Regions from separate parts of the Idiomarina sp. Sol25 genome, predicted to be linked through region 2. Evidence: riboswitches for the same ligand, from Rfam matches in the RefSeq annotation. Region 2 holds a riboswitch; the other holds the start of a gene.

Region 1 (16,329 bases), on a different contig from region 2:
CTGACGATCTTTTAACCCTGAGTAACTGACATTTCTCTCTGATACTCCGGCAAACCGGGCTATTTTCTCCGCACAAAAATTTGTATTAGCTCCGGTTTTCCTAACCCAAAGCCACTGGTGCTCACCTTCACCGTCATCGGCAACATCCAGCTGTTCAATAACCTGAAAATCTTCCGGCGTCTGTTTAAACTTAGCCTTCGGTCTGTCGCCTTTATGTAAACGTGGTAACTCAGCCAAAGACACTTGTGAGGGTGCCAACATTAAAATGACTCCATAAGAACCACGGCATGACAGGCAATACCTTCTTCACGCCCCACAAAGCCCAATTTTTCTGTCGTTGTCGCTTTGACATTCACATTATCGATGCAGGTTTTTAAACATTGAGCAATACTGGCCCGCATATCGTCAATACGAGGTGCCATTTTCGGAGCCTGAGCGACAACGGTTACATCAATGTTACCGGTCTTAAACTCTTTGTCCTGACATAGACTGACTGCATGACTCAGCAATTCGGCACTATCTGCCCCGGCATAGCGTTCATCGGTATCCGGAAAGTGCTGACCAATATCACCCAAAGCTAAAGCGCCCAATAACGCGTCGGTGACAGCGTGCAGAACAACATCTCCGTCGGAATGAGCGACAAGTCCCTGGTCATGCTCAATTTCAATGCCTCCTAAAATTAAAGGCTTATCAGAACCCCAACGATGAACGTCATAACCATGGCCAACACGGATTTTCATGAACGACTGCCCTCTTTAATTTTTATGATCATTATTGTTCGCTAATAACCAGTCGCGAACACATTCAAAATCTTCCGGATGAGTCACTTTTAAATTACGGATAGACCCGGGAATAAGCGCCGGCTGAAAGCCACACCATTGCATAGCCGACGCTTCGTCCGTTAACTGAGGGTTTAGCGCTCCCATCTGCTCAATAGCCTGGCGTAAACGTTCTGCATGAAAAACTTGTGGTGTCTGTGCCTGCCAAAGCGCTTCCCGATCAACACTGGATTCTATATGAGTCAGACCGTTTTCATTATTGATAGCGATAACAGCACGTTTCAAAGAGTCTCTTACCGGAATGGCCAGAATTGCGCCTTGAGGATCCGTTAATCCATAATCAATAACCGCTGTTAGTGCCCTTTTCGGTAAGCACGGACGCGCTGCATCATGCACCAGCACGTGGGTAGCCCCTTGCGAAACGGCAACTTTAACTCCAGCCATTACAGATTCGGCACGGCTATTCCCGCCTTGTACAAAATGAACCTTTATTGGCAGGGTTTCTTTAAGCTCAATAAGGTATTCACCATTAGGGTCAGAAACCGCGACGAAAACCTGTTTCACCCGCGAATCGTTCAATATGGCTTCGATGCTGTACTCCAGCAAAGTCCGGTTAGCGACCGTGAGAAACTGTTTGGGGACGTTTGTCTGCATACGGCTTCCGTTGCCAGCCGCAGGAATTACAGCCATTAACGAATCAGCCTGACCGTCTGCGTGGCTCTCTGACTCACTTTTCATCTCGCTCACCCGTTCATGCTATGGATTACGATCAGGTACAAGACGGAAGAAAACTTCATCTTTTTTTACCATCCCTAGTTCGTTACGGGCACGCTCTTCCAGCGCATCTTCCCCTTCGCGCAAATCTTCGATATCTGCGTAAATGAGTTGATTACGTCTTTCCAGATTTTCATTCGTATTTTTCTGACTGCTGACTTCTTGCTGCAACCGCCAATAATCCGGTAGGCTGTTTTTGCCAAACCACAGACGGTATTGTAACGCAAGGAACAAGGCCAACAACACGACCAGAGTCACCCGCATGCTCAGCTCCGTTGTTTTTCCTGTTATCATTATGAAGACTATTGGCGTTACTGAAAAGCCGTTTTCAGCATTATAAGACAAAAGAGGTTCATTTGGAGTATTTCGCTGCCGCAATAGTATTTTTCTTTGCAGCTTTGGTTCAGGGGGTAAGCGGTTTTGGCTCCGGTTTGTTAGCCGTCCCAATTCTGGCGCTGTGGTTTCCTATTAGCTTACTTACGCCTGCGCTGTCTGTCGTTAATATTGTGATAGGCGGCTGGATTTATTGGAAAAACAGAGAAGCAGCTCGCCCGTCTCAATGGAAGTGGCTGATTTTTTCAGGCGTCATCGCCTCTCTGATATCGGGCTCCTTGCTGCTAAGCGTAAACGAACAGCTTATTAAACTGGTTCTCGGTTTTGTCATACTGGCTGTTGCACTCGCACTAGCCAGCGGTAAACAACTACCAACAGCGGAACATACGCCCGGACATATTGCAGTGGGTACGGGCTCCGGCTTACTCAACGGCCTAATGACATTAGGCGGGCCTCCTATTGTTTTATTTCTGGCCAATGCCCGTATCCCAAAACAGCAATTTCGCGCTACACTCAGTCTGTTTTTCTGCTGCATTGCCATGGCAAACGTCGCGAATTTCTCGCGCCAGTCTATTTACGCGGAGTCCCATCTTTATCTGGTACTCACCTTACTACCCTGCGCACTTATTGGCGCCAGCGTCGGGCAAAGACTTCAACAGCATGTGTCAGAGCAACGCTTTAGACAATTTACACTGGTGCTAATGATACTTTCAGGACTCAGTGTCGTATTGCAAAGTATTAAATAGTTTTAGTACTCCAGCCAACGGCTCTGGTAAAATTAAATTTATGCTTGAAACCCTGTACGCATTTTTCGATTTGGGTCAATTTTCCCAGCCCTCTATAAATGGCTCCCATAATCCTGGGTTAGTCACTCTCTCTTATTGTGTTGCGCTACTTGCCTCTTATACCGCGGTACTCACGCTGGAGCGCGTACGAATATATCAGGCAAAGTTTGCTCGCTACAGTTGGCTAGTTGTCAGTGCGGCCATCTCTGGTGTCGGCGTCTGGAGTATGCATTTTATTGGTATGCTGGCTTTTGAACTTAACCTTCCCATGAGTCATGGCGTATTATTAACTCTTATTTCGGTTGTCCCTGCCATTGTCGGCAGTTTTATTGCCATGAAAATCCAAATATCTGAGTCGTCGGGCGGTGCTATAATAATAGCAGGCACTATATTAGGCGCAGGTATTGGCCTCATGCACTATACCGGTATGGCTGCAATGCAAGTGCCAGCTCACCTTCGTTATGACCCATTTTGGTTTATACTTTCGGTAGTTGTTGCCGTATCGCTGGGCATTATTGCCTCTCTTGCATATCGGCATTATAAAAAGTCGGAAAGAACCAGCTGGTTCAGTCGCAGAAGCGCACAGATTGTTGTTGCCGCCATTATTGCTCTGGCTATCTCAGGTATGCATTATACCGCCATGATCGCGGCTAATTTTTATCCTGCAAGAGAACCCGATACAACATTCATAGGCCACGGCAACTGGCTGGCGTATGTTGTCGGCATTGGTTCGTGCTTAACCGCTTTGATGGCTATTATAGCCACGCAGATAGACCGGCGTTTACAGCAGCAGCAAAAATTGGCCCAAATGTCGGCAGAGCAACTTTATGAAGTTATTAGTGCCATAGATGACGGCTTGTTGCTATTCGACGAGCACAACCGTGTTTTATTAGCGAACCAGGCCTTTACGCGACTCACTGGGGAGGAACTAAAACAATTAAAAGGAAGTAAACTCAATATTGAAAACTATATTGAGCACGCCGATAAATTACTGGAAAATATCAAGAGCACGTTAGTTCATAGAGCAGCATGGCAAGGTAAAGTTAATGCGAAAAAGCGCTCTGGCGCGACTTTTCCTGTACGCTTAAGTATTTCAGAAGTACGCTACAACCAACAAAAAGAACGACATTTTGTCGCAACGGTCACAGACATTAGTGCAGAAGTTGAGTCCAGTGAACGTATCCGTAACCTGGCTTACAACGATGCCTTAACCGGATTAGCGAATCGCCGTTCTTTGTTGGATCATTTGCAGGATAAGCTTGCAACCGATAAGAAAGACGGGCAAAACGGCGCGTTAATTCTGTGCGATATCGATAAATTTAAAATACTGAATAATACCCTGGGTTCGGACATGGGTGATTTGCTGCTAAAACGCGTGGCAGAAAGGCTGAAAAGCTCAACCAAAGCCAACTCATTCCTGGCACGTTTGAGCGCGAACGAATTCGCCGTTGTGTTAACTGGCCTTGAGCGCGGTAATTCAATTAACATAAAACAGCAATTGTTGACCCGAATTTATCAATTGCAGGATCAACTACAACAGCCCTATCAGTTAAACAGCTACACGCACCTTTGCTCCTTTAGCGCAGGCGCTTCCTTGTTTGACGACAGCGAATCAAATGCTGAAACCTTAATGACGCAGTCAGGCCTCGCATTATCTCACTCAAAACGCAAAGGCACGGGAGAGGTCTCACTGTTCCGTCAAGACTTTGCCGATGCGGTCAGTAAGCGAGTCAAACTGGAAGAGCAATTGCGTCATGCAATAAAACAGAACGAATTCGAACTTTATCTGCAACCCCAGGTAAATGTTGAGTCAAAGGCTACCGGAGCTGAAGCACTCATCCGCTGGAAACAAAGTGATGGTCACTTTGTTTCTCCTGCTGACTTCATTCCTTTAGCCGAAGAAACCGGTTTGATTGTTCCTCTGGGGTACTGGATTACTGAGCGCGCCTGCCAAATTCTCCAGCAATGGCAACAGAGCCCGGAAAAAGCAAAGATGCAACTGTCGATTAACGTCAGTGCCAAACAATTTCAACAACCCGAATTTGTTGAGCAGGTTCAACTTCTGGTAGAAAAGTATGAGGTACCGCCTCATAAGTTAAAGCTGGAGCTCACAGAAAGCTTACTGATGGATGACATTTCCAGCGTCACCAACAAAATAAAGCGTTTGAAGCTGCTTGGTATTGAGTTCGCGCTGGATGATTTCGGTACGGGTTACTCGTCTCTTTCCTATCTTATGCAAATTCCGTTCGACACCCTGAAAATTGACGTGTCGTTCGTACGCAATATGCTGGATAGTAAAGAAAAAGCTCAAATTGTTCACACCATTATTCAGCTAGGAGAAAGTCTAAAACTGAACATTGTTGCTGAGGGAGTCGAAACCGAAGAACAGTTTAATTATTTGGCCCGGCTAAATTGCGATACCTTTCAAGGCTACCTGTTCAGTAAGCCCGTACCTGAGTCCGAACTTCTGGCAGATAAGACAGCTCCATAGCTTAACGTAGCTGGCTGTCTTTACTCCCCCTCCGGTTAAAGCCCGCTTTGCTTGAGTCCTGCTTGTCGAGTTCCGCCTGGCATTCCACACACAGACGAACACCCGGAATAGCTTTGCGCCGGGCTTCCGGAATAGGCTCACCACACTCTTCGCAAAACTCCAGACTTTCGCCGCCGGTAAGTTTGCTGCGTACGCGTTTTACTTCATCTTCGGTACTGGCATCAATTTGTTCCTGTACGGCACCATCGTGCGACCAGCCACCCGCCATATACAACTCCTTAGAAAAAATGGAGAACACAAACAGACGCTGAGTCTGATACATTAACTATAACGTAAAAATTAACTGCTATTCAGGTTTTACCTATAAGAAACGCCTATGAAACTTATTTATACCCATGAAAACAAACTATTAGTGGAAAACGCTCGTAACCTATTGCAAATGGAAGGCATTGAAACGGTTATGAAAAATGAGTTTTCCAGTGGCGCCGCTGGTGATTTAGCGCCATTAGATACCTGGCCTGAGCTCTGGCTTGTTGAAGATACTCAACTCGCTGTCGCTAAAACACTGATTGAAAACATGGAAGAGCAGGCTAACGGGGCGGACTGGCGTTGCAATAATTGTCAGGAAATTAACGGAGCCGCTTTTGAAGTCTGCTGGAATTGTGGAAGCCCGGCTTAATGAATCATACAAAACGAAAGGAGATTTAAAATGAACGGAAGTGAAACTTATACCATGGCTTATTGGGGCGTTCTTATTGCACTAGTCATTTTGCTGGTTCAATGGGTTATTGCCAGTGGTCAAAAAGCGAAGCAACCCGGTGCCGTCCCGGGCAAAATCGACGACTCACTGAGTCATTCATCTTTTGTGTTTCGTGCTCATCGTACCCTAATGAACTCATTAGAGAACTATCCGCTGATGCTGGGCACAGTATTTCTTGCTTTCTTCATAGGTGCCAGCGCTTTCTGGACGGGGCTGTTTATCTGGATTTTCGCTATTGCACGCTTAATTCATATGGTTCTTTACTACGCTATAGCAACAGAGAAAAACCCCAGTCCCCGCAGCTATTTCTTTATGATTGGTTTGGCAGCTAACGTGGCTTTACTTATTTTGTGCGGTGTAACTTTGGTTTAAAGTACTTTAATGTTGTCTGGGCTGATTATACATCAGCCCATTCTCTTAACAGGTTATGAAACACTTTGGTCAGGCGATCAAAGTTTTCAGACTTACCGTTGGCATCAAATTCCGCTTTCAACGATTGCTCTATATCAAAGAGTAGCTCTCTGTAATTAGGCTGTTTAATTAAGCTTTGCACCCAGCCTATCATTGCCAGCCTCGAACCTTTAGTAACCGGATTAACCCGATGTAGGTAATGGCTCGGATACATGAGAATATCTCCCTGCCCCAGTCGCCAGCTCCGCTCGCCACTGGCATCCTCAATAACCAACTCCCCGCCTTCAAAATCCGATAATGGTGACAAACCCAGCGTAAAAGAAATATCGGTTCTTACACCGTTCATTAAGGAATCATCCATGTGGGTACCATAGTACTCTCCCTGCTGATATCGGTTTATAGTCACCCGCGCCACCTGCTTTGGCCGCATAACCGATTGCACCAGAGCATTTTGCTGAAGCCTGTCCAGCAACACCTGAGTAGCCGCCTCAGACTTTTTACCCGACAGTTGCTGGTTATTTTTTACATCTTTCGCTGCCCAGCCTGCGGTTTTTTTGCCATCGCGAAACTGCCCGGCATCAAGACCCGCAACAATACTCTTTACTGTGTCTGTATCAACGGCGTTGCTAATTTGTAATATCATGCTTCCACACTTCTAACTTGCGAATAATTATCATTTCTGCAAATATACATGAGTTAACTCTCTCAAAAAAGCATACTAAGGTCTTTATATGTTTGAAAAGAAAAAAGTTTGGCTTGGCGTTGGCAGTGTTCTGGCCACCACTGTAGCAGCAGCGCCACTGACGCAACCGGGCGCAGCACCGTCTATGTTCATGGCAGCCCCTATGGCAGAAGGCGAAATGGCCGCCCCTGAAATTGATTTAAACACCAATGACACCGCTTTTCTGGCGCAGTTGGGTTTTATTCGCGGCCATTTATGGGTGGGAATAAAACTTTACGAGCAAGGTCACATTGAAATGGCCAAAACTCATATGAAACACCCGGGTGACGAGCTCTACAGTGGCCTCACTGAGGCATTTGAAGCACGCGGCTTACCCGGATTTGCCGAACCGTTAAATACCCTGGCGGAAAGTGTCATTAATGATAAAGATGAAGACACGGTTATGAGCAACTACAAGACTCTGCTGGACTCTGTCAGCGCTAATGAACCTATTGCTGACATGTCAGCTAAAGACGTGATACTGAGTGTTTCATCAATGCTAATGGTAGCCGCCGACGAATACGCTATTGGCATTCAAAATGGCGAAGTCGCTAACGTGCACGAATATCAGGACGCCATGGGCTTTAAAGAAATTGCGCTCGAACGTTTAAACCGCATTAATGATAAAGAAGCAAGCAAAGCTGAAGAAGCCATTAGCGAAACCCGCAAGGTCATCGGTAATCTCGAAAACCTCTGGCCTACCACAACTCCAGAAGGCAAATTCGAAGGCGACCCGAGTAAAATTTACGGTGCTGCCTCTCGTATTGAACTAGAAGCACGCAGTATTTAATACCCACCAGCCTGCATTAGGCTTACTTCTTTTACACATAAAGGAGTAGGCCTGAGTTACCCCTTCATTTCACTCGTAAAAGCTCATTAAAGAAGTATTCTAAAGGCATCTTAAGTCAATGACGAAGGTGTCGTTATGAGCATTCAATCTCTTTGCAAAGTATCACTTATTGCCGTTTCACTCGCGGGTTTATTCGTAAGCCAGGCAGTCGATGCCAGCGAGGGCGAAAACGTTTACAAAAAATATTGTCAGGCTTGCCATCAGCCAAATGGTAAGGGCATGCAAGGTGTTTTTCCACCACTGGCAAATAACCCGAACCTAAAGGACAAACCGTCTTATATCGCCGAAACCATAATTCAGGGTAAGTCAGGCGCTATCACCGTTAATGGAACTAACTACAACGGCGCTATGCCGCCCATGGGTTATCTGAAAGACGCCGATATCGCGACCTTAGTGGACTACATCAATACCGATCTTGCAGGCGGCAGTGAGACTATCACAGCCGAAGCCGTTGCCAGTTTGCGTTAAACCTATTTGTTATCAGTTAAAGGAAAAATCATTATGAAAACTCTAAGCTTATCAATTATCAGTGCCTCTCTTCTGGCCGCTATGGCGTCTGCATCAACTCCGGTTAATGCGGAAGAACTCAGCCTTAAGCACGACAGCGAATATGTCATTGACGGTAAAATCTTTGGCTTACCAGAAGCTAAAGTGTACCGTGAAGACTACAGCGGCCCGGCGGTTGTTGGCGACTACCTTACTCAGGTTCCAAATATCGCCAAGCTCGACTATGAAGGCAACAAAACTCACGATGTACGCATGGATGTGTTCTCTCAGAAAATAGAAGTTGCTCCGGGAGTAACCTATTCAGCCTGGACATTCGGTGGCTCAGTACCCGGTCCCGTATTACACGTGCGTGAAGGCGACCGTGTCATTTTCAAAATGAAAAACCGCTCTGACGAAGAAGTGACTATCACGAAGCCGGTAAAAAATGGTTCGCCATTTTTCCAGCAAGTACAAGCCAACGGTTATCAGAATAATCAGCCTGTCGTTAACCCAATGCCCCACTCTATGGACTTTCATAGTGGCACAGTAGCAGCGGAAGACAAATGGCGTACCATTTCTCCGGGTGAAACTATTGAGTTCGAATGGATAGCCAACTACGCGGGGACTTATATGTATCACTGTGGTACTTCCAGCGTACTTATGCACACAGCTATGGGGCAGTATGGCGCCGTTGTGGTATCTCCTAAAGATGGCTACCCAACTGACAAAGACGTTGATAAAGAATTCGTTCTGGTGCAATCAGAGCATTATCTGGAAGAGGCATCAGAAGGTAACTACATCTATAACCACGGTGCAGCTTTAGACCGCCAACCAAGTCATGTGACCTTTAATGGCCATGTTGCAGCACTTAGCGACAACCCTTTACGCGCGAACGAAGGTGACCGTGTGCGCTTACATGTGTTAAACGCAGGTCCGTCGGGCACTTCCAGCTTCCACGTTATTGGTGCCATTTTCGACCGCGTCTGGTACGAAGGTGACCCGCGTAACGAATGGTACGGCATGCAAACCGTACTGCTGGGTGCCAGTAACAGTGCGACAATTGAGTTTATTGTTCCGGAAGAAGGCATCTACAAGCTGGTCGATCACGAATTTGCTGATGCAGAGCGTGGCGCAGCTGGCGCATTAATTGCCGGTCCGCGCAAAGAGAAATAAGGGGAAACTTATGGTTAAGTGGCTTGGAGTTGCAGGTGTTTTATTGTCACCGTTAGTGCTTGCCGATCCAGTTCTGATCAATGGTGGTACGTTTAAGCCACCGGTATTACTGGACAAAGAGCGGCTCAGCATAGAGATGAAAAGTTTCATGCTGGACTCAACTCCGGTCACTAACCAAGAGTTTCTGGAATTTGTCATTGAACAACCGCAGTGGCAGCGAGACAACATCGCTGCCCTATTCCATGACGGAAATTACCTGAAGCATTGGGATGATAATACTGGATTTGCTGAAGGCAAAGAAAACGAACCCGTCACTTATGTCTCCTGGTTTGCCGCACGCGAATACTGTTCCGCACAAGGTGGCCGCCTGCCCGGCCTTAACGAGTGGGAGTATGCGTCGGTCAAATATCGGCAACAGCAGAACATCAGCGATGATGACTATGCCCGCAACTTGTTTGCCTGGTACAGCCAGCCACACAGCGCGAAACAACAAACTGTCGACCCAAATGCTGACCAATTGATGCACATGCACGACCGTGTCAACGAATGGGTAGACGACTATCAATTATTACTAACCAACGGCGATGACGTCGATTTGCTCTCCGGTTCTTGTGGCGACGGAGCGCGCTTTATGTCGAGTTTTAGTAACGCCAATTACGCCACATTTTTCCGTTATCAGTCGCGCAGTGATTACGCCCCGCAAAGTGCAACCAGCACTATGGGTTTTCGTTGCGCATACGACCTGGAGAACGATCATGAATAAATTGCTAAAATTGACCGCCCTGGCCTCTTTGATCTTTGCTGCCCAGTCTCTTGCGCAGGATCATTCGCATCACGATATGCACAAGAATCAGACAGCTAACGACCACAGCAATCATACAGCAATGAACGCAGCAGAGGTCTCTCACTCCGAGTCGGTATACCAGGTAGATGCGACCTGGAGCACGCATAAGAATAGCGAACTCAAGCTTTCAGAACTTGAAGGCCAGCCGGTTATTCTTTCCATGATTTATGGCAGTTGCACCACCGCCTGCCCAGTCTTGGTCCATGATGTAAAACGCTTATACAGCAAGCTGGACGAAGACACTAAACAGCAAGTTAAGCTCGTTATGGTGAGTTTTGACACCGCTCGCGATACACCCGAAGCGCTAGCTGACTACGTCAAGCAATACAAGCTTAACAACGACAGCTGGCTGTTTCTGAACGGTTCGGAGCAGGATATCAGAACCTTAGCTACAGTACTTGGCGTGAGGTATCGCCAGCGTCCGGACGGTGATTTTGATCACAGCAATTTGATCACTATTCTCGATAAGCAAGGACTTATTGTTGAGCGTATAGAAGGTTTAAGCCAGCCGATGGGTAAGCCAGCTAAAGTTGTCGCCAAACTGGTTAACGATTAACGACGGTTGCATTCGTTCTAAGATTTTGTTCCACTAAAAAAGAATCTTGTCGGAGTGCCGGTTACTTTCTTGATTAAGTAACCGGCTGAGACCGCAATTGCGGGATCCGTTGAACCTGATCAGGCTAATACCTGCGAAGGGAACAAGAGAGCATCAGCATGACACAACCGTCGTTTCTGCGCTGGTGTTCCTTTCAACACTCCTGACAAGCATCTCTAACATCAACAAAATGAGAGAATGCTATGTCGACTGCACCATCGAATAACCGTTTAAACCGCCAACAGGCTGAATCCTTTTTATCGTCGTTATCCGGGCATTATTACCCTAATTCCAGCCGTGAATTTCTTTCAGGCAGTAACAAAGACATCCAGGTACCCTTTCGCCGCATTCATTTAAGCGAAACTTTGCACCAACCCACGCCGGGTGTGAAGTTACCACCGAACGATCCGGTGGATGTGTATGATACTTCCAGCGTTTACGGCGACCCGGAAGCTGCAATTGACGTGAACGAGGGTTTGAGAAAAATTCGTGAAAACTGGATCAAGCAACGTCATAGCGAGAACCAAGAAGACAATCACGGTATTACTCAACTGGCCTACGCCCGGCGCGGCATCGTTACGCCCGAAATGGAGTTCATAGCACTGCGTGAGAATATGGGGAGAGAGCACCTTGAAAACCCCATAACGCCGGAATTCGTGCGCGACGAAGTCGCCAGTGGACGCGCGATTATTCCCGTTAATACCCACCATCCCGAATCTGAACCGATGATTATTGGCCGCAACTTTTTAGTCAAAGTGAACGCCAACATTGGTAACTCCTCAGTCAGTTCGTCTATTGAAGAAGAAGTTGAAAAGCTGGTATGGGCCACGCGCTGGGGCGCTGATACCGTTATGGACTTGTCTACCGGGCGTAATATTCACCAAACCCGGGAATGGATCTTACGAAATAGCCCGGTCCCCATTGGTACGGTGCCTATCTACCAGGCATTAGAGCGCGTCAATGGAATTGCTGAGGATCTGAGCTGGCCCGTATTTAAAGACGTGCTGCTGGAACAGGCTGAGCAAGGGGTAGACTATTTTACGATTCACGCCGGCGTACTGCACGACTTCATTAAGCTAACCGCAAAACGAGTGACCGGCATTGTCTCCCGTGGCGGTTCGATTATGGCGAAATGGTGTATGGCGCATCAGCAGGAAAGCTTCCTTTACCAACACTTCCGGGACATCTGCAAAATTTGTGCGAAATATGACATATCACTGTCTTTAGGTGACGGCTTGCGCCCCGGTTCCATAGCAGATGCTAACGACGAAGCTCAGTTCGCCGAACTGAGAGTACTTGGCAAACTGACTCAAATTGCCTGGAAATACGATGTGCAGGTGATGATAGAAGGCCCCGGCCATGTGCCTATGCATAAAATTCAGGAGAACATGGATGAGCAGTTAAAATACTGCCACGGCGCGCCGTTTTATACCTTAGGGCCACTAACCACCGATATAGCCCCCGGTTACGACCACATTACCTCGGGTATTGGTGCTGCCATGATTGGCGCTTTTGGTTGTGCCATGCTCTGCTATGTTACCCCGAAAGAGCACTTAGGTCTTCCCAACAAGGAAGATGTCAAACAAGGGATGATCGCCTACAAAATAGCGGCTCATGCAGCCGATTTAGCCAAAGGGCACCCAGGCGCTCAGGCCCGGGATGACGCTATGTCAAAAGCCCGCTTCGAATTCCGCTGGGAGGATCAATTTAACTTGGCGTTGGACCCGGTTACCGCTCGCAGCTATCACGATGAAACACTGCCTCAGGATTCGAACAAAACTGCGCAGTTCTGCTCTATGTGCGGTCCTAAGTTCTGCTCCATGAAAATTTCTCATGAGGTGCGTCAATACAATCCGGACACTCGCATTGATGTAAAAGTAAAAGATGCGGCGACCGCAGGAGCAGAATAATGTCGGTACCTGTCGTATGGACTGTCGCTGGCTCTGACAGCGGCGGTGGCGCAGGCATTCAGGCGGACTTGCACACATTTCGCAGTCTGAATGTACATGGTTGCAGTGTCATAACCACAGTGACCGCTCAGAACTCTGTTGAAACCAATGGATTGTTCCCATTAGCTGCTGACGCCATTCGTCAGCAGCTGGAATGCCTGCAACAGGATATGGCCCCTGCCGCGATAAAAATTGGTTTGCTCAGTAATGTTCAACAGTTGCGGGCTGTGGCTGACTTTCTAAAACAGTGGCCTGATACCCTTCCCCGGCCTTTCGTGGTCTGGGATCCAGTGGTGGTCAGCACTCAGCAGGATCAGTTGTCTGAACTCAAACCAGAACACTGCGAGGAGTTATTCCCGCTGGTTGATATTATTACCCCGAATTTGGAAGAGCTCAGTTGGTTGAGTGGCTTGAGTGTTAACGATAAGAGTTCAATGTGTCGCGCTGCAAAACAACTTTTTCATGCTGGACTAACTCAGAGTCTTATCACTGGTACTGACTTTCGTAATGCAGGGAAAATATCTGATCATTACCTAACCCCCGAAGAGCATACTCAATACATTCAGCAAAAGTTGAAAACAAAACACAGCCACGGAACAGGTTGTACTTTGTCTTCTGCTATTGCGGCGGTATTAGCGCATGATTATCCATTTGAGGATGCCATTACGGTAGCTAATGCCTATGTGCATCAAGGCTTACTTCAAGCCAAAGGTATAGGCCGCGGACCCGGTCCGGTGGCTCATACACACTGGCCACAGAAAATTGAATATTTTCCAAAAATTGAAACGCCCGAGTTGCCCGATATCTATGGGGAATTCCCGAGGTTAAACCAACACCCAGGACTCTATCCCGTAGTAGATTCTTATGAGTGGATAGAAAAGCTCTTAAAACTGGGCATCAAGACACTGCAACTGCGTATTAAAGATGTAGATGACCCGCAGCTAGAAACCGCTATTAAAAGAAGTATTCAGCTGGCGAAGCAATATTCAGCACAGCTGTTCATTAATGACCACTGGCAACTCGCTATTGAACACAACGCTTATGGCGTGCATTTAGGTCAGGATGATTTAACTGAAGCTAACCTTCACGCTATTCAGCAAGCAGGTTTACGACTGGGCATTTCCACTCACAGCTACACCGAGTTATTGATAGCCCAAGCTTATAAGCCCTCTTACATCGCGTTAGGTCATATCTTTCCAACTCAGACCAAGGCTATGCCCTCTAAACCGCAAGGGCTGCAGCGATTACACCGTTATGCAGCGTTATTAGCGCCAACGACTATACCGACAGTTGCTATTGGTGGCATTTCTTTAGAACGCGTAGCTGCCGTGAAAGCTACCGGCGTTAACGGCATAGCGGTTGTTAGCGCGATTACTGCTGCAAGCGACGTCGAGCAGGCTGTTCGTCGGCTACAGAGAGAAATGGACGCTGAAGTTGAGACTACGCCAAAAATGGAGGTCGCTCATGCTAAATAACGAGCAACTTCTGCGCTACAGCAGTAACCTTCTGATGAAAGAAATAGGCGAAGTTGGACAACAGCGTTTGCTCAAAAGCCATGTTTTAATTATTGGTTTGGGTGGTCTGGGTTGCCCAGCGAGTCAGTATCTGGCGTCATCGGGCGTTGGGCAAATCACACTGGTCGATCATGACACCATTAGTCTCAGCAACCTACAGCGCCAAACACTCTATTCCAGCGATGATATTGGTTTGCCCAAGGCGCGGCAGGCTGGTCATTCTTTGTCGCGGTTAAACCCGGACATTCGTATAACAGCGCTTGAAGAAAAAGCCTCTGAAAGAAACCTGGACGTGCTCGTCGAGCAAGCCGATTTAGTCCTCGACTGCACCGACAATCGTGAGACCCGATACCTTATCAATCAAAGTTGCTACCGACTGAACACCCCGCTAATTTCTGCAGCTGCACGAGCTTTTAATGGACAACTCATTGCGCTTAACCCGGAGCAACCACACGGCTGTTATCAGTGCCTCTATCCCGACGATGTTACTGAACCTCTGAACTGCAGTAATGCCGGCATTGCAGGCCCTGTTGTCGGCATTATGGGGGCTAGTCAGGCACTGCAGGCAATTAATTATTTTACCGGGCATGAGCTTAACTGGGGTTACCTGCACACCTTCAACGGCTTATCGCAAAACTGGCAACAACTCTCTTTACCACAGGCCGCTTCGTGCCCTGTATGCGGAGGTAAAAATGCGCATTCAAGTTAATGACAAACATCTTGATATCACTGAAAAAACCAATTTATCGCAGCTATTATCTGCTCAGAATATTGATACCTCGGCCGTTGCCGTCGCCATGAACGGACAGATTATACATCGCGAGCAATGGCAACAGACTGAGCTTAAAGACAACGATACCATCACCCTTGTTCAGGCCGTTGCCGGAGGTTAACCATGCTGAGAATAGCCGATTGTGATTTTCATTCCCGCTTACTTATAGGTTCGGGCAAATACAGCAGCGCGGACATTATGCAGAAGTCTCTGGCTGCATCCGGTAGCGAGTTAGTGACGCTGGCGTTAAAGCGCGTTGAACTCGAACGCCCCACTGACGACATTGTCACGCCTATACAAAATTTAGGTTTACAGCTACTACCCAATACCTCCGGTGCAAAAACCGCACAGGACGCGATTTTTGCCGCCCGCCTTGCCCGTGAAGCTTTAGGTACCCATTGGCTTAAACTGGAAATACACCCCGACCCCAACTATTTGCTACCGGACCCGATAGAAACCCTAAAAGCCGCTGAAGCTTTGGTTAAAGAGGGTTTTACAGTATTGCCCTACTGCGGTGCTGATCCGGTATTGTGCAAACGCTTAGAGGAAGTTGGCTGCGCGGCGGTTATGCCGTTAGGCGCCCCCATAGGCTCAAACCAGGGCCTGTTAACACGGGATTTTCTGCGGATTATCATTGAACAGGCATCGGTACCGGTCATTGTCGATGCCGGCATTGGTGCGCCAAGCCACGCCGTGGAAGCCATGGAAATGGGAGCAGACGCCGTATTGGTCAATACCGCGATAGCTACTGCGAATGACCCTATCGCTATGTCAAAAGCCTTTCGCGATGCCGTTATTGTCGGGCGCCAGGCCTTTGAAGCAGGCTTAAGTCAGAATGTTTCGTTAAAAGCCACAGCGTCCAGTCCTTTAACGGAATTTCTGGAGTCGTTATGAGCTTTTACACTGTCTGGGAGCAAACCAGCTGGGATGATACCCGCCTGCAGCTTTACAGCAAAAATGCGGCTGACGTTGAAACCGCTTTAAGCAAGCAACATCTCAGTACCGGTGATTTCATGGCGTTACTGTCGCCGGCGGCAGAACCTTATCTGCCCCTTATGGCAGAGCGCTCGCAGCAACTGACCCGGCAACGCT
Region 2 (16,329 bases):
GTTAACGGGCAGCGGCTTAATTTGTACGACATTGCTCTGGAATCAGACTGAGCTTTCAGACGTGACTATTGGAGCGGGTATTGTCACGGTTCTTTTGGGCCTTATGGCCTGGCGGACTCGTCCGAAAACAAAGAATAGTGAATTTGTTTAACTTAAACGGTAGGAAATAACATGGGTGTATCACCTTGGCAGTTACTCATCTTGTTGGTCATTGTTGTATTGCTGTTTGGCACCAAGCGTCTGCGTGGCCTGGGTTCAGACTTAGGTAATGCGGTAAAAGGCTTTAAAAAGTCTATGGGCGACGAAGATGACAGCAAAGAGAAAGACGACTCTTTGCAGCACAAAGAAGAACATGACAATAAATCGAATTCGGACAAATCCGGGAAATCTTAAATGTTCGATATTGGTTTCTGGGAGTTATTACTTATTGCGATAGTCGGTCTGCTGGTGCTTGGTCCCGAGCGCCTGCCTTCGGCTATTCGCGGCTTTCAGAGAACCCTGTCGAGTATTAAACAGTATTCTCAAAAAGTACAAAACGAGCTTGACCACGAATTGCGGATTAAAGAGCTGCACGAACATTTGAAACAAGCCGAGAGTCAGGACCTTGAAAATTTAAGTCCGGAACTGCAACGCTCGCTAGTCGAATTAAGAAGTGCGGCAGAAGAGGTTCAGCGACCCTATTCTAAGCCAGATTCGAAACCCAAAGAAAAAACCGGAACCGATGTGGGTAAAGGTAATGAGTGACTCCCCTTTATTAAATCACTTGCTGGAGCTCAGAAACCGGCTATTACGCTCGGTGTTGGTTATTCTGGTTGTGTTCGCAGCGCTCGCTTACTTTGCCAATGACATTTACCATTTTGTCGCCCAGCCGCTACTGATGAACATGCCGGTGGGCTCGCAAATGATCGCCACAGACGTTGCCGCACCTTTTTTCACCCCTTTTAAGTTAACGCTGGTTGTGGCGCTGGCGCTTAGCGTTCCCTATTTACTGTGGCAAATATGGGGTTTTATCGCACCGGGCTTGTATGGTCGCGAGAAGCGCCTGGTCATTCCGCTGCTGGCTACCAGCACGTTGTTGTTTTATGCCGGTATTGCCTTTGCCTATTTTGTGGTTCTGCCTCTTGCCATGGCATTTTTCAGTAGTGCTGCGCCGGAGGGGGTCACTGTTGCTACCGACATTTCCCGCTATCTGGACTTTATTCTGGCGATTTTCGTTGCCTTTGGTATTGCCTTTGAAACGCCGGTTGCCATTATGCTGCTGATCTGGACCGGCACCTGCACCCGCGAATCATTGGCAAAAAAACGGCCTTATATTATTGTTGGTGCGTTCGCTATTGGTATGTTGCTAACCCCTCCCGATGTTATTTCCCAAACGTTACTGGCAATACCTATGTGGTTGTTGTTTGAGTTAGGTTTACAAGTTAGCCGTTGGTATACACCCACCCAACAGGAAGACGACGATGTGGTTTGATGCCGGTGTCAATTTAACCAACAAACGGTTGTTGAGCGATCTGGACGGAGTGATGGCTCGTGCCGAGCAGGCTAATGTGCAAAAGCAGTTGATTATATCAACCTCTATTGAAGAGGCGGAGCAAGCCGTTAAATTGTGCCAGCAGTTTCCTGACAAGTTGCTGATGACCGTGGGTATTCACCCTCACGACGCCGGCGAGGTGTCAGCGAATTACAAAAAACAGTTACGGGAATTGGCCGGACAGCCCTGTGTTGTCGCTATTGGTGAATGCGGTCTGGATTTTAACCGGAATTTTTCTCCCCGCGATGCACAGGAAAAGGTATTCGTTGCTCAAATTGAGCTGGCTAATGAGTTAAATCTTCCACTGTATTTGCACGAACGCGATGCAATTGACCGCCAAATAGAGCTGTTAAACCAGTATTGTGATGACTCAACGCCCTGCTTAACTCACTGCTTTACCGGTGGCGCCGAAGCGCTGAACCGTTATGCTGAGCGAGGCCATTGGTTTGGCATTACCGGCTGGGTGTGTGATGAGCGACGTAACCAAGAACTGGTGTCAGCTTTGCCTTACCTGCCTCTGAACAGGCTGGTACTTGAAACGGATGCGCCGTTTTTATTACCGCGGGGGCTGAAGCCGCGACCTAAAATGAATGAGCCTGCGCTTTTGCCGGTAGTTGGGGAGGCTCTGGCCAACTATCTTGAGGTGTCGGTACAGCATTTAGCCGAGCTGACCTATGCGAATACGGAACGGTTTTTCGGGCTGGGAGAGAACAGTGACTAAAGCTTCCGGAGTAAGTGCATTGCAGTGGCTATTTTTGGTTCTCGTGGCTCTGCTTTTTTCTGCATCCGCTGCTGTGGCGCAAATACTTCCCGAAAGCCAGTCAGAGCTGGCAATTGAATACACTAACAGCCAGCAAAATCTGGACTTAGAAACCGCAAAAAACTTACCTTCAACTGATTGGCGCAAACTCGATACAGACCGGGCATCCTTTGGTTACACCAGTGATGAATATTGGTTTCGTTTTAAACTCGATGCTAAACCTTATGACCGTATTTTGCATATTGCCTACCCTTTGCTCGATGAACTGACCGTTTATATCATGAGCCCGGAGGGGGTAAGAACTTATCGGATGGGTGACACTTTGCCGTTCAATGAGCGTCCAATACCAACGTCAGAATTTGCGGTTCCTTTACCCACCGACATCGGCGGTGAAATTTATATTAAAACTAATACGCAAAGCTCAATGCGCCTGCCTATCGCTGTACGTACCGAAGCTGATTTTTTTGAGACGCAAATGAACCGTCGTATTGCCGAAGGAATTTACTTTGGTGTACTGCTTTGTATGGCGGTTTATAACCTTTTCGGTTTTATTGCGTCGCGCGAGCCTGAATTTGGTGTGTATTCGCTTTACACGCTATTTTTTGCCGGCTTGATGTTGTCATTAGAGGGGCTTGGCTTTCATTACTTATGGCCTAACTCCCTGTATTTACAGGATAAAGGAATTCCAATATTTGGCAGTCTCACCTTTCTAACCGCTGCCTTTTTTGCTTATCAGCTCCTCGAACTAAAACGTTACCGATACACCTGGGGTCGCGGGCTAATGGTGATGGCCTTCCTCTCAGCCGTCAGCCTATTAATTGCTATTTTTGCCAGTTATCGGGTCAGTATTCACATCCTGCTGAGCCTGGCTATTCCTGGTTGTCTATTTTTGCTGCTGGTTGGCGTGTATCTTTGGCGTAAGGGCTTTTTATATGCGCGTATCTTCACTCTTGCCTGGTGCAGTTTGCTAATTTCTGTGGTCGCTAACTCGTTGGGTTATCTTGGAATTATCGACAGCATGTTTATTCAGCGTCATGCCATCATGATAGGGTCAGGCATTGAAATTTTGCTGCTCTCCTGGGTTCTGGCCGTACGCTACAGCGAACAACGTAAAGAGCGCCTACAGGCTGAGCAACGTCATAACCGCGAGCTGGAAGAGAGTGTCGATGAACGCACTTTTGAGCTACAAATTGCGTTACGCGAACTTCAGGACGTTAATACTGAACTGGAGCAGAAGAGCATCGAAGATCCTTTGACTGGCTTGCATAACCGCCGTTATTTTCAGCAGCACCTGGAACGTGAGCTGCGGCGCACACTGCGGCGCGAGTTACCGCTTGCGTTATTAATGATTGACGTCGACCACTTTAAACCCGTGAACGATACCTATGGTCACCTTGCTGGAGACCAGATTTTGCAACAGCTGGCAAAATTAATGCAGCAACACGCTAAGCGAGCCGGGGATATTGTCTGTCGTTATGGTGGTGAAGAGTTTGCCATTATCTTGCCGGAAACCGACCTTCAGGAGGCGGAAACTTTTGCCAGTCAGTTGCTGGAAAAGGTTCGTAATACCGAGTTTAAAACCGATGCCGGCTTGCTTAAGATCACGCTGAGTATTGGTGTGATCTCCACCAGCGTGCGTATTTTTGATAATGTGGATGAAATTTTTAAAGCCGCAGACGATGCGCTATATGCCGCCAAACATAAAGGCCGCGACAGATTAGCGGTGCAGTAACCCATCAGGAGTGAAGAATGACAAATCAAGGTGCTTTTCCGGGCAGACGCCTAAGACGTTTACGCCGCCACGATTTTAGCCGGCGGCTGGTGGCAGAAAACCAGTTGAGCGTGGACGATTTAATTTACCCTATGTTTGTTCTCGAAGGTGAGAACCAGCGTGAGCAGGTCAGTTCAATGCCTGGCGTTGACCGTGTGAGTATCGATCTGTTGTTGCAAGAATGCGCTCAGTTGGTTGAATTCGGTATTCCTATGGTTGCTTTATTCCCGGTAACGCCTGCTTCAGCTAAGTCGGAGATGGCTGAAGCGGCTTATGATGAGAACGGTCTGGCTCAGCGTGCGGTCAAAGCCATAAAAGCCAAGTTTCCGGAGCTAGGCGTAATGACCGATGTGGCTTTGGATCCTTTTACAACTCACGGGCAAGACGGCATTCTTGATGGCAGCGGTTACGTGATCAATGACGTTACCACTGAGGTTTTGGTAAAGCAGGCAGTGTCTCACGCGCGAGCCGGAGTAGATGTTGTAGCTCCGTCGGACATGATGGACGGGCGCATTGGCGCTATTCGTTCAGCACTGGAAGCTGAAGGCTTTATCAACACTCAAATTATGGCGTATTCGGCTAAATATGCCAGCGCGTTTTACGGCCCATTCCGCGACGCGGTCGGCTCTGCCGGAAACCTGAAAGGGGCTGACAAAAAGACCTATCAGATGGACCCGGCTAATTCAGACGAAGCCCTGCAGGAAATTGGACTGGATATACAGGAAGGCGCTGACATGGTGATGGTGAAGCCGGGCATGCCTTATTTGGACATTGTACGCCGTGCAAAAGACACTTTTGGCGTGCCGACTTTTGCGTACCAGGTCAGTGGTGAATACGCCATGCTCCAGGCTGCCATTAAAAATGGCTGGCTGGGTCAGGACGTTATTGAAGAAAGTTTGCTGGGTTTCAAACGAGCCGGTGCTGACGGTATTTTAACGTATTTTGCAAAATCGGTAGCTGAACGTCTTACAACGAATAAACGCTAAGCCGTAATTTCATTGGCAAGTTGCGCGAGTAAACCCTCGCGTAACGCGCCGGAAGTCACTTCAAAATCGCTCACACTAAGTACCTTCAGCACAGCCAAAAGTATGGTGATTCCGCCCATTAGAACAGCGCGGCGGTCATCACGTAATCCGGCAAAATTCAGACGCTCAATTTGCCCCTGCCGGATACAACGCTGAATCAGTTCACTTAACCAGCTTTGACTAAGCCCTGGCTGTTTTTCCGCCGCCGCTATTTCGGTAAGTGCACGAAAAGTACCTGATGCGCCAAGAACCCGCAGCCAACCATGTTGCTTATAATCAGCGGCGTAGAGCGTAATAAGCTTCGTAGCGGCCTGAATAGCTAGCTCTACGTTATCCGGGGTAATTTGTCCATCTTTAAAGAAACGGTTTTGAAACACCACACAGCCCATATCCAGACTGTTAAGCACATTAGCCTGGGTTCCATTACCGGCGACAACCTCTGTACTTGCACCGCCAATATCAATAACCAGAACGTTATCCCGGCATTGCGACGCACTACAAACTCCCGCATAAATGAATTCAGCTTCACGCTCGCCGGTAATAACTTCAATAGGGAAGCCTAATGTCGACTCAAAGCGCGCAAGAAGTTCTTTCTGATTACTGGCTTTGCGCAGCGCTGCAGTTGCTACCGCTTTTACTGCAAAGGGCTGGAAGCGTTTCAGCTCTTTGGCAAACAGAGTAAGACAATCTATGCCACGGGAAATGGCAGCGTCGTCTATGCTGTCATTGTCGCCCAAGCCGTCGGCTAGACGAACTTTCTGTTTACGCTGGGAAAGAATCCGGGGCTTAGGAAAGAAGCCCGTCATTGAAACTTCTGCCATCAACAGGTGGAAACTGTTGGATCCCATGTCGATGGCAGCAAGTTTGCGCTTTTTGGCTGGCATATTACGACGCGTTGCGCGGAGGCCCTGAGCGACGGCCGCGAGGTTTGCCCTTGCCTCCTCCGCCTGAGTTATGGCGACGACGGCGCTGAATTGGACGTGGACGTCGCAAATCAGACAGCAGAGCATCGCCATCGTATTTGGTGACCGGAATGGTGTGACCAATGTAGTCTTCAATAGCCGGTAAATTGTATACGTACTCTTCACACGCCAGGCTTATTGCGGCGCCACTCTCTCCTGCACGACCTGTGCGGCCTATACGGTGAACATAATCTTCGCAGTCATCCGGTAAGTCGAAGTTATACACATGAGTCACTTCAGGAATATGCAGGCCACGTGCGGCGACATCGGTAGCGACTAGAAAGTCGAGCTTTCCTTCGGCGAAGTCTTCCAGAATGCGTAAGCGCTTTTTCTGCGGAACATCGCCAGTTAACAGACCTGCGCGGTGTTCGTTTGCGACTAACCAGCCATGTACCTTTTCGCAACCGTGCTTGGTGTTGGCGAAAACAATGGCTTTATCCGGCCAGTCTTCCTCAATCAGCGTAAGTAATAGCGGAAACTTTTCTGGCTTAGAAGGATAAAACAGTTCTTCAGTTACCCTTGTCGCCGTTTTTTGTAACGGCTCCACTTCGAGTTTAGTCGGTGCATTCATATGCTCGTAAGCCAGTTCCTGCACACGATAAGACAATGTTGCAGAGAACAGCAGATTCAGCCGCTTGGATGGATCCGGCATTTTTTGCAATAAATAGCGAATGTCATCAATAAAGCCAAGATCGAACATGCGGTCGGCTTCGTCCAGCACCACAACTTCAATGTCTTTAAGACTGAATAGACCCTGCTTATAAAAGTCGATAAGGCGACCAGTGGTACCGACCAGTATGTCTGGTTGTGCCGCTAGTTGTTCTTTTTGACCTTCGTAGCCTTCGCCGCCGTAAATCACGCCCATTTTCAAGCCGCAATGCTCAATAAGGGCATTAGCATCGTGCGCTATTTGAATAGCGAGTTCCCGAGTCGGTGCCATAATCAGTGCGCGTGGGCCCGATTCGGTTTTTTCGGACGATTCGTTCTGCATTAAGCGGTTGAAAGTAGCCAGCAGAAATGCCAAGGTTTTGCCTGTACCTGTCTGAGCCTGACCAGCAACATCGCGGTTAGACAGAGCAACGGGCAGACTTAACGCCTGAATTGGAGTACAATACTCAAATCCGGCACTGGATATTGCTTGCTGGATTTTGGGGTGAAGCGCCAAATCAGCAAAGCGAGTTTCTGTAAGATGTTTTTTAGTCATAAGTTATAAGCATATCAGTTTGCGCTTGTATTCAAAAACAGAAATAATACTATTCTAATATTTCCACGCGAAGAAAGTAGCGGAGAGTACCATGAGTGACGTAATAGTTCAGCTAAGTGATGACAGTTTTGATGCTGATGTCATAAATTCCGATAAACCCGTATTAGTCGACTTTTGGGCTGAGTGGTGTGGGCCATGTAAAATGGTAGCACCTATTCTTGATGACATTGCCAGCGAGTACGCTGATAAATTAGTTATTGGTAAGCTGAACGTCGACCACAATGAACAAACCCCACCTAAATACAATATTCGTGGCATTCCAACGTTACTGTTGTTTAAAGGCGGCGAAGTTGTCGGAACGAAAGTGGGCGCATTATCACGTGCTCAACTGACTGAGTTTTTAGACCAGCACATTTAATGATTGTCAAAAAACGGCGTGTTAAGCGCCGTTTTTGTTGAGAAAACTGGACGAATCGCTTTTTTGGTGATAACTTCTGCTCATTAACTGTTCATTCGGGTTCACCAACTCCACCGGTTAGCCTGTTTTTAAATGAAACGTCTGTTTCTGGTTTCGCACTTCGCGAATTCCGAAAGTTCCAATTGTTTTACTTTCTAGAGTCAAATTAAAAAAGGCTTTGTGTTCAATCGATAACTCGAAAACCCTCCTATGAATCTAACAGAACTTAAAGATAAACCCGTAAACGAGCTAGTTCAGCTCGCGGACTCAATGGGTCTTGAAAATATGGCCCGCTTGCGCAAGCAAGACATCATTTTCGCTATTTTAAAAGCGCATGCTAAAAGTGGTGAAGACATTCACGGCGGCGGTGTGCTGGAAATTTTGCAGGATGGCTTTGGCTTCTTGCGTTCAGCCGACTCGTCCTACCTGGCTGGACCAGACGATATCTACGTCTCGCCAAGTCAGATTCGTCGCTTTAACCTGCGTACGGGTGACACAATTGGCGGGAAAATTCGCCCACCGAAAGACAGCGAACGTTATTTTGCCCTGCTGAAAATTCGTGAAGTGAACTTCGACAAGCCTGAAAACTCCCGCAATAAAATCTTATTTGAAAACTTAACGCCGCTACACGCGGAAGAGCGTTTTCATTTAGAGCGCGGTAATGGCAGCAAAGAAGATATCACTGCACGAGTACTGGATTTATCAGCGCCAATTGGTAAAGGTCAACGTGGTCTTATTGTCGCGCCACCTAAAGCGGGTAAAACCTTATTGCTGCAGAATATAGCGACTTCTATTGCAGCGAATCATCCCGATGCAGAACTGATTGTACTATTGATTGATGAGCGTCCGGAAGAAGTCACCGAAATGCACCGTCTGGTGCATGGTGAAGTCGTTGCTTCCACCTTTGATGAACCAGCCAGCCGCCACGTTCAGGTAGCGGAAATGGTTATCGAAAAAGCCAAACGTCTGGTTGAGCATAAGAAAGACGTGGTGATTTTGCTCGACTCCATTACTCGTTTAGCCCGTGCTTATAACACCGTTATTCCAAGCTCCGGAAAAGTCTTAACCGGTGGTGTGGATGCCAACGCATTGCACAAACCTAAGCGTTTCTTTGGTGCTGCGCGTAATGTAGAAGAAGGTGGTAGTTTAACCATTATTGCAACCGCGCTTATTGATACCGGCTCGAAAATGGATGAAGTCATCTACGAAGAGTTTAAAGGTACCGGCAACATGGAGCTGCACCTGAACCGTAAGTTGGCCGAACGCCGTGTGTTCCCTGCAATTGATTTCAACCGTTCAGGTACGCGTCGTGAAGAGTTGCTGACCACGCCGGACGAGCTGCAAAAAATGTGGATCCTGCGTAAAATCATGCATCCCATGGGCGAAGTTGAGGCCATGGAATTTTTGATTGACCGTTTGCAGATGACCAAAACCAATGACGAATTCTTCGAATCGATGAAACGTCAACGCAACAGTTAAGTGGCGTATGAAATATCAAGATCTGCGTGATTTCATCGCGCTCCTCGAGGAGCGCGGTGAACTGAAACGCATCCAACAAGAAATAGACCCCTACCTCGAAATTACTGAAATATCAGACCGTACGTTAAAAGCACAAGGTCCGGCCTTATTGTTTGAAAACGTGAAAGGCCATGATATGCCGGTTTTAGCTAATTTATTCGGCACCCCAGACCGGGTGGCTTTAGGTATGGGTCAGGAGTCGGTGACCGCCTTACGGGATGTGGGGAAATTGCTGGCCTTTTTAAAAGAGCCGGAGCCTCCTAAAGGCTTTCGCGACGCGTTGAATTTACTGCCTAAGTACAAAAAAGTGCTGAGCATGTCGCCAAAAAGCATTAAAAAGGCGCCATGTCAGCAAGTGGTTATGAGCGGCGATGATGTTGACTTAACAAAGTTGCCGATTCAGCATTGCTGGCCGGGCGACGTTGCACCGTTGGTTACCTGGGGGCTTACGGTCACTCGTGGTCCGCATAAAGAACGCCAGAACTTAGGTATTTATCGCCAGCAACTCTTGGGTCCGAATAAGCTCATTATGCGCTGGTTGTCGCATCGCGGTGGCGCACTGGATTTCCAGGATTGGTGCCAGCAGCATCCGGGCGAAAAGTTCCCGGTGTCAGTTGCTTTGGGTGCTGATCCTGCAACTATTTTGGGCGCGGTAACACCGGTGCCCGATAGCTTGTCGGAATACGCCTTTGCCGGATTGTTGCGCGACAGCAAAACCGAAGTAACACAGTGCCTCAGTAATGATTTACAAGTACCGGCGCACGCTGAAATTATTCTGGAAGGTTACATAGAGCCGGGCGAAATGGCGCCGGAAGGCCCTTATGGCGATCATACCGGCTACTACAACGAAGTGGATGAGTTTCCGGTGTTTACCGTGACTCATGTTACCCATCGTAAAGATCCGATTTACCACAGCACCTATACCGGACGTCCACCGGACGAACCTGCCGTGCTGGGCGTTGCTTTAAATGAAGTGTTTATTCCGTTACTGCAAAAACAATTCCCTGAAATTGTCGATTTTTATTTGCCACCGGAAGGCTGTTCGTACCGTTTGGCCGTAGTCACTATGAAGAAGCAGTACCCGGGTCATGCGAAGCGCGTGATGATGGGTGTCTGGTCTTTCTTACGTCAGTTTATGTACACCAAATTCGTAATTGTGTGCGACGACGACGTGAATGCGCGTGACTGGAAAGATGTTATCTGGGCTATGACAACCCGGATGGATCCGGCACGCGATACGACCCTGGTCGAAAATACGCCTATAGATTATCTCGATTTCGCTTCACCGGTTTCGGGACTGGGCTCGAAGATGGGAATGGACGCCACCAATAAATGGCCGGGTGAAACCGACCGTGAGTGGGGCGAGCCAATAGTCATGAGCGACGAGGTAAAACAGCGTGTTGACGAGCTGTGGGACGAACTGAACATTATGGAGTCGTGAATGAGTCAACAAATGACCTGTAAAGCTGAAATTTCGCGCCAGTTGGCCGATGCTGTGTGGGAAGTGCGTTTGCAACTGCCGCAACCGGTTGAGTTTAAAGCAGGCCAGTACCTTATGGTGATGATGGGCGAACGCGATAAGCGGCCTTTTAGTATTGCGTCGTGCCCGTCCATAAAAAGTGAGTGGTTACTTCATATAGGCGCCACGCCGGACAACAGCTATGCAATGGAAGTCTTGGATAAAGTGCGTGCCGATGGGGAATTAGAAATTGACGCGCCAGATGGTGTGGCTTTTTACCGTCAGGAAAACACTAAGCCGGCAGTGTTAATTGCTGGTGGCACCGGTTTCTCTTACACCTATTCTATCTTGCAGCAACATTTACGTTTGTCGCCAGAGCGGCCTCTGACACTTTACTGGGGTGCAAAAAGCTTAAGCGATCTGTATTTGCATGACGAACTGGAACGCTTAGCAGGCCAGTACGAGCACTTTGATTACCACCCGGTCGTCGAAGACGCGGATAATAACTGGGCTTATTCTATAGGTTTGGTGCATCACGCGGTTATGGCTCGTGAGCAAAGTCTGCCTGAATGTGAAATTTATATGGCTGGCCGCTTTGAAATGATACGCGTTATTCGCGACGATTTTGTCGCTAAAGACGTACCGTTAGAAAACCTTTACGGCGACGCTCTGTCCTTTATTTAATTGCACTGAAAGTAAATTTGTTTAACTAACAAGCTGCGTTATACTGACGCCGCTTTACCAAGGGGTGCCGGCAACGGCTGAGATGCATTAGCGAACCCTTAAAACCTGATCCGGTTAATACTGGCGTAGGGATGGTAGAAAACCCGTCTAATTACAGCCTTACCGGATCGTTTCTGACTCTGTTGTTTTGAGGAAATGATCCATGAAAATAATCAATTCATATTTAGCAGCCAGCATCGCCGCTGCGTTATCCAGCGTTCCCGCTTTTGCCTTTGCAGCAGAAGACACACAAGATACAAAAGACATCGAGATTATTGAAGTGAGTGGTGACTTTCATCGCCGCACCTTAAACGAAACCACCAGTAGTGTTTCAATTATTGATGAAGATGCGATGCAACAGCGTCACTCGCAGCATTTACAAGACACGCTGAACAGCTTTGCGAACGTGAATTTTTCTGGTGGTACTTCTACCGCTCGCTTTATTCAAATTCGTGGTATTGGCGAACGCTCTCAGTTTGTTGATCCGGTCACTCCTTCTGTGGGCTTGCTAATAGATGGTATTGACTACAGTGGTTTAGGCAGTGCTGCGTCTTTGTTTGATATTAATCAGGTGGAAGTTTTTCGCGGTCCGCAAAGTGGACGCTTTGGTGTAAACGCTATGGCGGGTTTATTGCTTCTGGACAGCACCGCACCGAGCAGCGATTTTAATGGCCAGTTTCAGTTATCAGCAGGCAACTATTCCGAAGCGATGGGCGGCCTGGCTATGGGCGGTAGCCTAGGGGCATTAGGTAATGCGCGTTTCTCGGTCAGTCAGTTTCAGCAAGACGGCTACATTGAAAACACCTACCTTGAACGCGACGACACGGAACAGCGAGATGAACTGACTGCGCGCTTCAAATTGGATACCGAGCTCAGTAAAGACTGGCTGCTGCAAACGGTTCTGCATTATAACGATGTCGACAATGGCTACGATGCGTTTAGTCTCGACAATACTCGCGAAACTTTGTCCGACGAGCCGGGTTATGATCGTTTAGAAAGTCAGGCGTTGCGCCTGCAGCTCAGTTACCTGGGTTTTGACAATAGCCGTCTGGAAATGTCTGTTAACTACCTGGATGCAGACACCGGCTACGCTTACGACGAAGACTGGACTTATAAAGGTATCGCACCGGGCTGGGAATACTCGGCTTTTGACGCGTACCTCCGCGACCGTGACGACAAAACCGCGGAAGTTCGCTGGGTATCCGACGAACCCGAAAATCTGTTTGGTGTTGATAGCGAATGGGTTTTAGGTTTGTACTATTACGATAAGTCGGTACAACTGACGCGCGACTATTTTAACTGGGATTTAGGCCAGCCAAGTATTTTCAACAGCGACTATGACAGTAAAAATGCGGCTATCTACGGTGAGTTGACTCAGCATTGGAGTGACCGCGTTAGTACCATCACTGGCTTGCGGGTAGAGCGTTATGACAACGACTACCTCGACAGTCGTGGTATTACTGCGGAGCCTGAAGATACCATGGTGGGAGGTAATTTCAGTGTTCGTTACCAGGCGTCTAACGACAGTTATCTGTACGCGACACTCGCACGCGGTTACAAAGCTGGCGGCGTTAACGGCGAAGCTTTAGGTAAGGCCAAAGATCAGGAGCTGGAAGAAGTAGAAAATTATTTATTAGACCGCTCAACCTATTCTCCTGAAGTCCTCTGGAGTACCGAGTTTGGTGTAAAAGGGCGGAGTGCAGATGGACTGCTAACATCGAGAGTAAGTGCATTCTATCACTGGCGAGACGACGTTCAGTTAAAGAGTTGGGTTAATCGCAATAAGTCTTTCGTTGGTTATATTGAGAACGCCGCTGAAGGCACAGGCTATGGTCTGGAAGCGGAAATTCGTAATCAGTTTACGGACTGGTTGGCGATTTTTGCTTCGGCCAGTTGGTTACAAACCGAAATTGAAGGCTTTGTCACTGAAGATGGCACCGATATGACCGGGCGGGAGCAAGCGCAAGCGCCTAATTACCAGTTGAATATTGGCTTCGAGGGCTGGTTGGGCGAAAACTTCCAGTGGGTGATTCAGGCCGATGCGAAAGACGAGTTCTACTTCTCCGACTCGCATAACCAGAAAGCGGACAGCATGGCAGTGCTGCACCTTGCGCTGAACTATCATTACCAGGATTGGCACTTTAGCGTGTGGGGGCGTAATTTAACGGATGAAGACTACGAGGTTCGAGGTTTTTACTTTGCCAACGACCCCCGAACTGGTTATGAAAATGAAGAAACTTACGTTCAATACGGTGAGCCACGTCGTTTTGGTATCACTGTGAGTAAATCGTTTTAAAGGGGATAAGTATGCAAATCTCAGTAGAAATGTCACTGTATCCACTGGCTGAAAATTATCTGGATACGATTACAGACTTCATTTCGCGTTTGAATCAGCATTCAGAACTAACGGTGCTGACCAATACCATGAGTACGCAAATTTTTGGTGAAATGCAGGATGTTATGCGGATTCTGAGTGACGAAATGGAGCTGCTTTTTCAGAATGTCCCTTCAAATGTTCTGGTTTGTAAGTTTATTAATAAAGACCTGAGGCCGGATAATGTCTGAATCTTTGCTCGAGTCCTGGCTTGAGCAGTTGATGGTCAGCTCCCCTTGGGAGCTGACGGCTTTAGTCATGGCTTTGGGATATTTAGTGCTGGCGGCGCATCAGCGCCAGTGGTGCTGGGCTGCGGCGGCGGTTAGCTGTACTATTTACGCTGTCTTGTTCTGGCAAGGTAAGTTGTATATGGAGTCTTTGCTGCAAACAATCTACATTGCGTTAGCCGGCTATGGCTGGTGGCAATGGCAGCGTCAGCAAAGCGCTGCAAAAGAGAGTCCTGATGGCGCCAAATACCCGCTTCGCTGGCACCTGCTGCAATGGGCGTGGCTGGTTCCTCTGGCTGCAGCTATTGCTTATTTACTTTCGACTTATACCGACGCAGACGCGGTATGGCTCGATACTTACACCACTGTATTCAGTTTGCTGGCCACCTGGCTGGTTACCAAAAAAGCGTATGAAACCTGGTGGTACTGGCTGGTTATAGACAGTGTTTACGTTTATTTATACGCCAGCAAAGGCTTTGTTGCCACTGCCTTGCTGTTTGTGGTTTATCTGATACTGGTAATTTATGCCATGTGGCGTTGGCGTCATGACATTTCGCTGAAATCTGCGAGTGAAGCGGGGTGATTCGTCGGCCCCGCGAAATACAGGAGCTGGCTTCAGGGCAGTCCAACCAAACGTTATGGTTGCGCACAAAGACTGAAGATTATGTATTAAAACGTTGGCGCTATGAACAGGTGTTCGCGGTTGATCGTGAACTTGAAGTATCCATACAAAAAGAGCTGGCGCAGCAGACTCTTGCCCCCGACGTTTTTGATTACGATGTTGAGCAAGGCTGGCTTTTACAACCTTACTATCAGGCTCCGTCTTTACAGCAAATGACGCTGTCGCCTTTGAGTAAAGCCACCGTACTGGCTGAAACACTGTCAAAAATCCACAATACACGAGTCGATATCCCGGCCTGGTCTATGACTGAGCGGGTAGAGCATTATTTGCAACAGCTGCGTTCGGTCAATTCGGCAGTTGCCGGGCAAATGAGCCAAAAATTGGCACCGATGCAACCCTTGTTAGAAGACTGGCTCAGTTATCCGGTGTTATGCCATAACGATTTATCGATGAATCATATTTTAATGACTGAGCCTGTCCGGGTTATTGACTGGGAATACGCGGGTATTGGTCACCCCTTGTTTGATATTGCCAGTGCAATTGTTGTGAACGAACTCAGTGACGATGTGGCCGTTCAGTTAATAGCCGAGTACGAAAGAGTAGCCCATTATCAAATTGACCGGCAACGTTTGGCACAATGGTGTGAGTTTGTGGAATGGCTGAATAAAGTATGGCAGCATCTATTTCGACACTTTTCTTAAAGCGAACACATTGCCATGACTGATAAAAAATTGACTGAACGCGTTTACGGCTACTTAGCTGAAGACGAAGACGCTCGCGTCTGTAAAGATATTCCTGAGTCCGCCTGTAAAGAGCAACCGCGTTCATTCGTTTTGATGTTGTTATCGTTAACTTTGACTAAACTGGGTGATAGCTTAGTCAGTGCGCGCCTTGTGTTGCCGTGGATGTTGAGCTCGTTAGGTGCCCCGGCAATGTTTATTAGTGCTTTAGTGCCTTTACGGGAGTCTCTGGCTTTATTGCCGCAACTTTTCGTTGCTCAAAAGCTACGAGAGCAACCGGTACGTAAATGGTTCTGGGTTGCTGGCAGTATTGGTCAGGCCGTCTCGTTGTTGGCTATGCTGTTTGCGGTAGCAACTTTAGATGGATCTGCACTGGGCTGGTCCGTGGTTGTTTTACTGGCAATATTCAGTTTGTCGCGGGGCATCTGTTCTGTCGCGAATAAAGATGTGACCGGCAAAACGGTGTCTAAAACGCGCCGTGGGCGAATGTCCGGTGTCGCGGCTTCTGCTGCCGGATTACTCACGCTGCTAAGCGCAATGATTATTATATTTGCACCTGATATGGAAGGTCAGCGCTCGCTATTTGTTGGGCTACTGGGGGCCGGTGTTGTGCTTTGGTTTGCTGCGGCTTTACTTTATGCGGGCATTCCTGAGGTTGCCGGTGCAACCGAGGGTGGCGGTAACGCGCTGACCGAAGCGCTCAAATCGATGTCTTTGCTGTGGCAGGATAGTCAGTTTGGACACTTTGTCATTTCACGGGCATTACTGGTCGCCGCCGCTTTTGCTATTCCATATATTGTGGTTTTAATTCAGCGTGAAGGTGAGTCTGAACTGACCAGCCTGGGCAGTTTAATGCTTGCGAGTGGACTTGCCGGCTTATTGGCTGGGCGCTTTTGGGGTCGTTGGTCCGATTCTGCCAGTCACCATGTGATGGCGGCAGCTTCCGTTATGTCGAC

The links. Region 2 has a riboswitch for thiamine pyrophosphate ahead of Q5L94_RS06350 (TonB-dependent receptor). Riboswitches for the same ligand answer to the same signal wherever they lie in the genome.
Region 1: it holds a riboswitch for thiamine pyrophosphate, as region 2 does, so the genes downstream of both, thiC (phosphomethylpyrimidine synthase ThiC) here and Q5L94_RS06350 (TonB-dependent receptor) in region 2, are expected to answer to the same signal.

What each region holds. Positions count from the first base shown of each region.
Region 1 is NZ_JAUPEW010000001.1:314,692-331,020, reverse strand. It holds gene truD (tRNA pseudouridine(13) synthase TruD) at 1-261, opposite strand, end outside; gene ispF (2-C-methyl-D-erythritol 2,4-cyclodiphosphate synthase) at 261-740, opposite strand; gene ispD (2-C-methyl-D-erythritol 4-phosphate cytidylyltransferase) at 756-1,517, opposite strand; gene ftsB (cell division protein FtsB) at 1,536-1,817, opposite strand; gene Q5L94_RS01585 (sulfite exporter TauE/SafE family protein) at 1,859-2,632, shown strand; gene Q5L94_RS01580 (EAL domain-containing protein) at 2,673-5,162, shown strand; gene Q5L94_RS01575 (DksA/TraR family C4-type zinc finger protein) at 5,164-5,430, opposite strand; gene Q5L94_RS01570 (DUF2007 domain-containing protein) at 5,539-5,841, shown strand; gene Q5L94_RS01565 (MAPEG family protein) at 5,872-6,294, shown strand; gene Q5L94_RS01560 (Fe2+-dependent dioxygenase) at 6,320-6,976, opposite strand; gene Q5L94_RS01555 (hypothetical protein) at 7,065-7,844, shown strand; gene Q5L94_RS01550 (cytochrome c) at 7,980-8,372, shown strand; gene Q5L94_RS01545 (multicopper oxidase domain-containing protein) at 8,406-9,563, shown strand; gene Q5L94_RS01540 (formylglycine-generating enzyme family protein) at 9,574-10,326, shown strand; gene Q5L94_RS01535 (SCO family protein) at 10,319-10,963, shown strand; TPP riboswitch at 11,004-11,122, shown strand; gene thiC (phosphomethylpyrimidine synthase ThiC) at 11,206-12,912, shown strand; gene thiE (thiamine phosphate synthase) at 12,912-14,426, shown strand; gene Q5L94_RS01520 (HesA/MoeB/ThiF family protein) at 14,416-15,174, shown strand; gene thiS (sulfur carrier protein ThiS) at 15,158-15,358, shown strand; gene Q5L94_RS01510 (thiazole synthase) at 15,361-16,131, shown strand; gene thiH (2-iminoacetate synthase ThiH) at 16,128-16,329, shown strand, end outside.
Region 2 is NZ_JAUPEW010000003.1:85,435-101,763, reverse strand. It holds gene ubiB (ubiquinone biosynthesis regulatory protein kinase UbiB) at 1-151, shown strand, start outside; gene tatA (twin-arginine translocase TatA/TatE family subunit) at 172-393, shown strand; gene tatB (Sec-independent protein translocase protein TatB) at 394-744, shown strand; gene tatC (twin-arginine translocase subunit TatC) at 737-1,471, shown strand; gene Q5L94_RS06395 (TatD family hydrolase) at 1,461-2,252, shown strand; gene Q5L94_RS06390 (diguanylate cyclase) at 2,245-4,023, shown strand; gene hemB (porphobilinogen synthase) at 4,041-5,048, shown strand; gene Q5L94_RS06380 (Ppx/GppA family phosphatase) at 5,045-5,971, opposite strand; gene rhlB (ATP-dependent RNA helicase RhlB) at 5,973-7,253, opposite strand; gene trxA (thioredoxin TrxA) at 7,345-7,671, shown strand; gene rho (transcription termination factor Rho) at 7,921-9,189, shown strand; gene ubiD (4-hydroxy-3-polyprenylbenzoate decarboxylase) at 9,197-10,669, shown strand; gene fre (NAD(P)H-flavin reductase) at 10,670-11,371, shown strand; TPP riboswitch at 11,422-11,520, shown strand; gene Q5L94_RS06350 (TonB-dependent receptor) at 11,574-13,706, shown strand; gene Q5L94_RS06345 (YkoF family thiamine/hydroxymethylpyrimidine-binding protein) at 13,718-13,975, shown strand; gene pnuC (nicotinamide riboside transporter PnuC) at 13,968-14,594, shown strand; gene Q5L94_RS06335 (phosphotransferase) at 14,591-15,334, shown strand; gene Q5L94_RS06330 (MFS transporter) at 15,350-16,329, shown strand, end outside.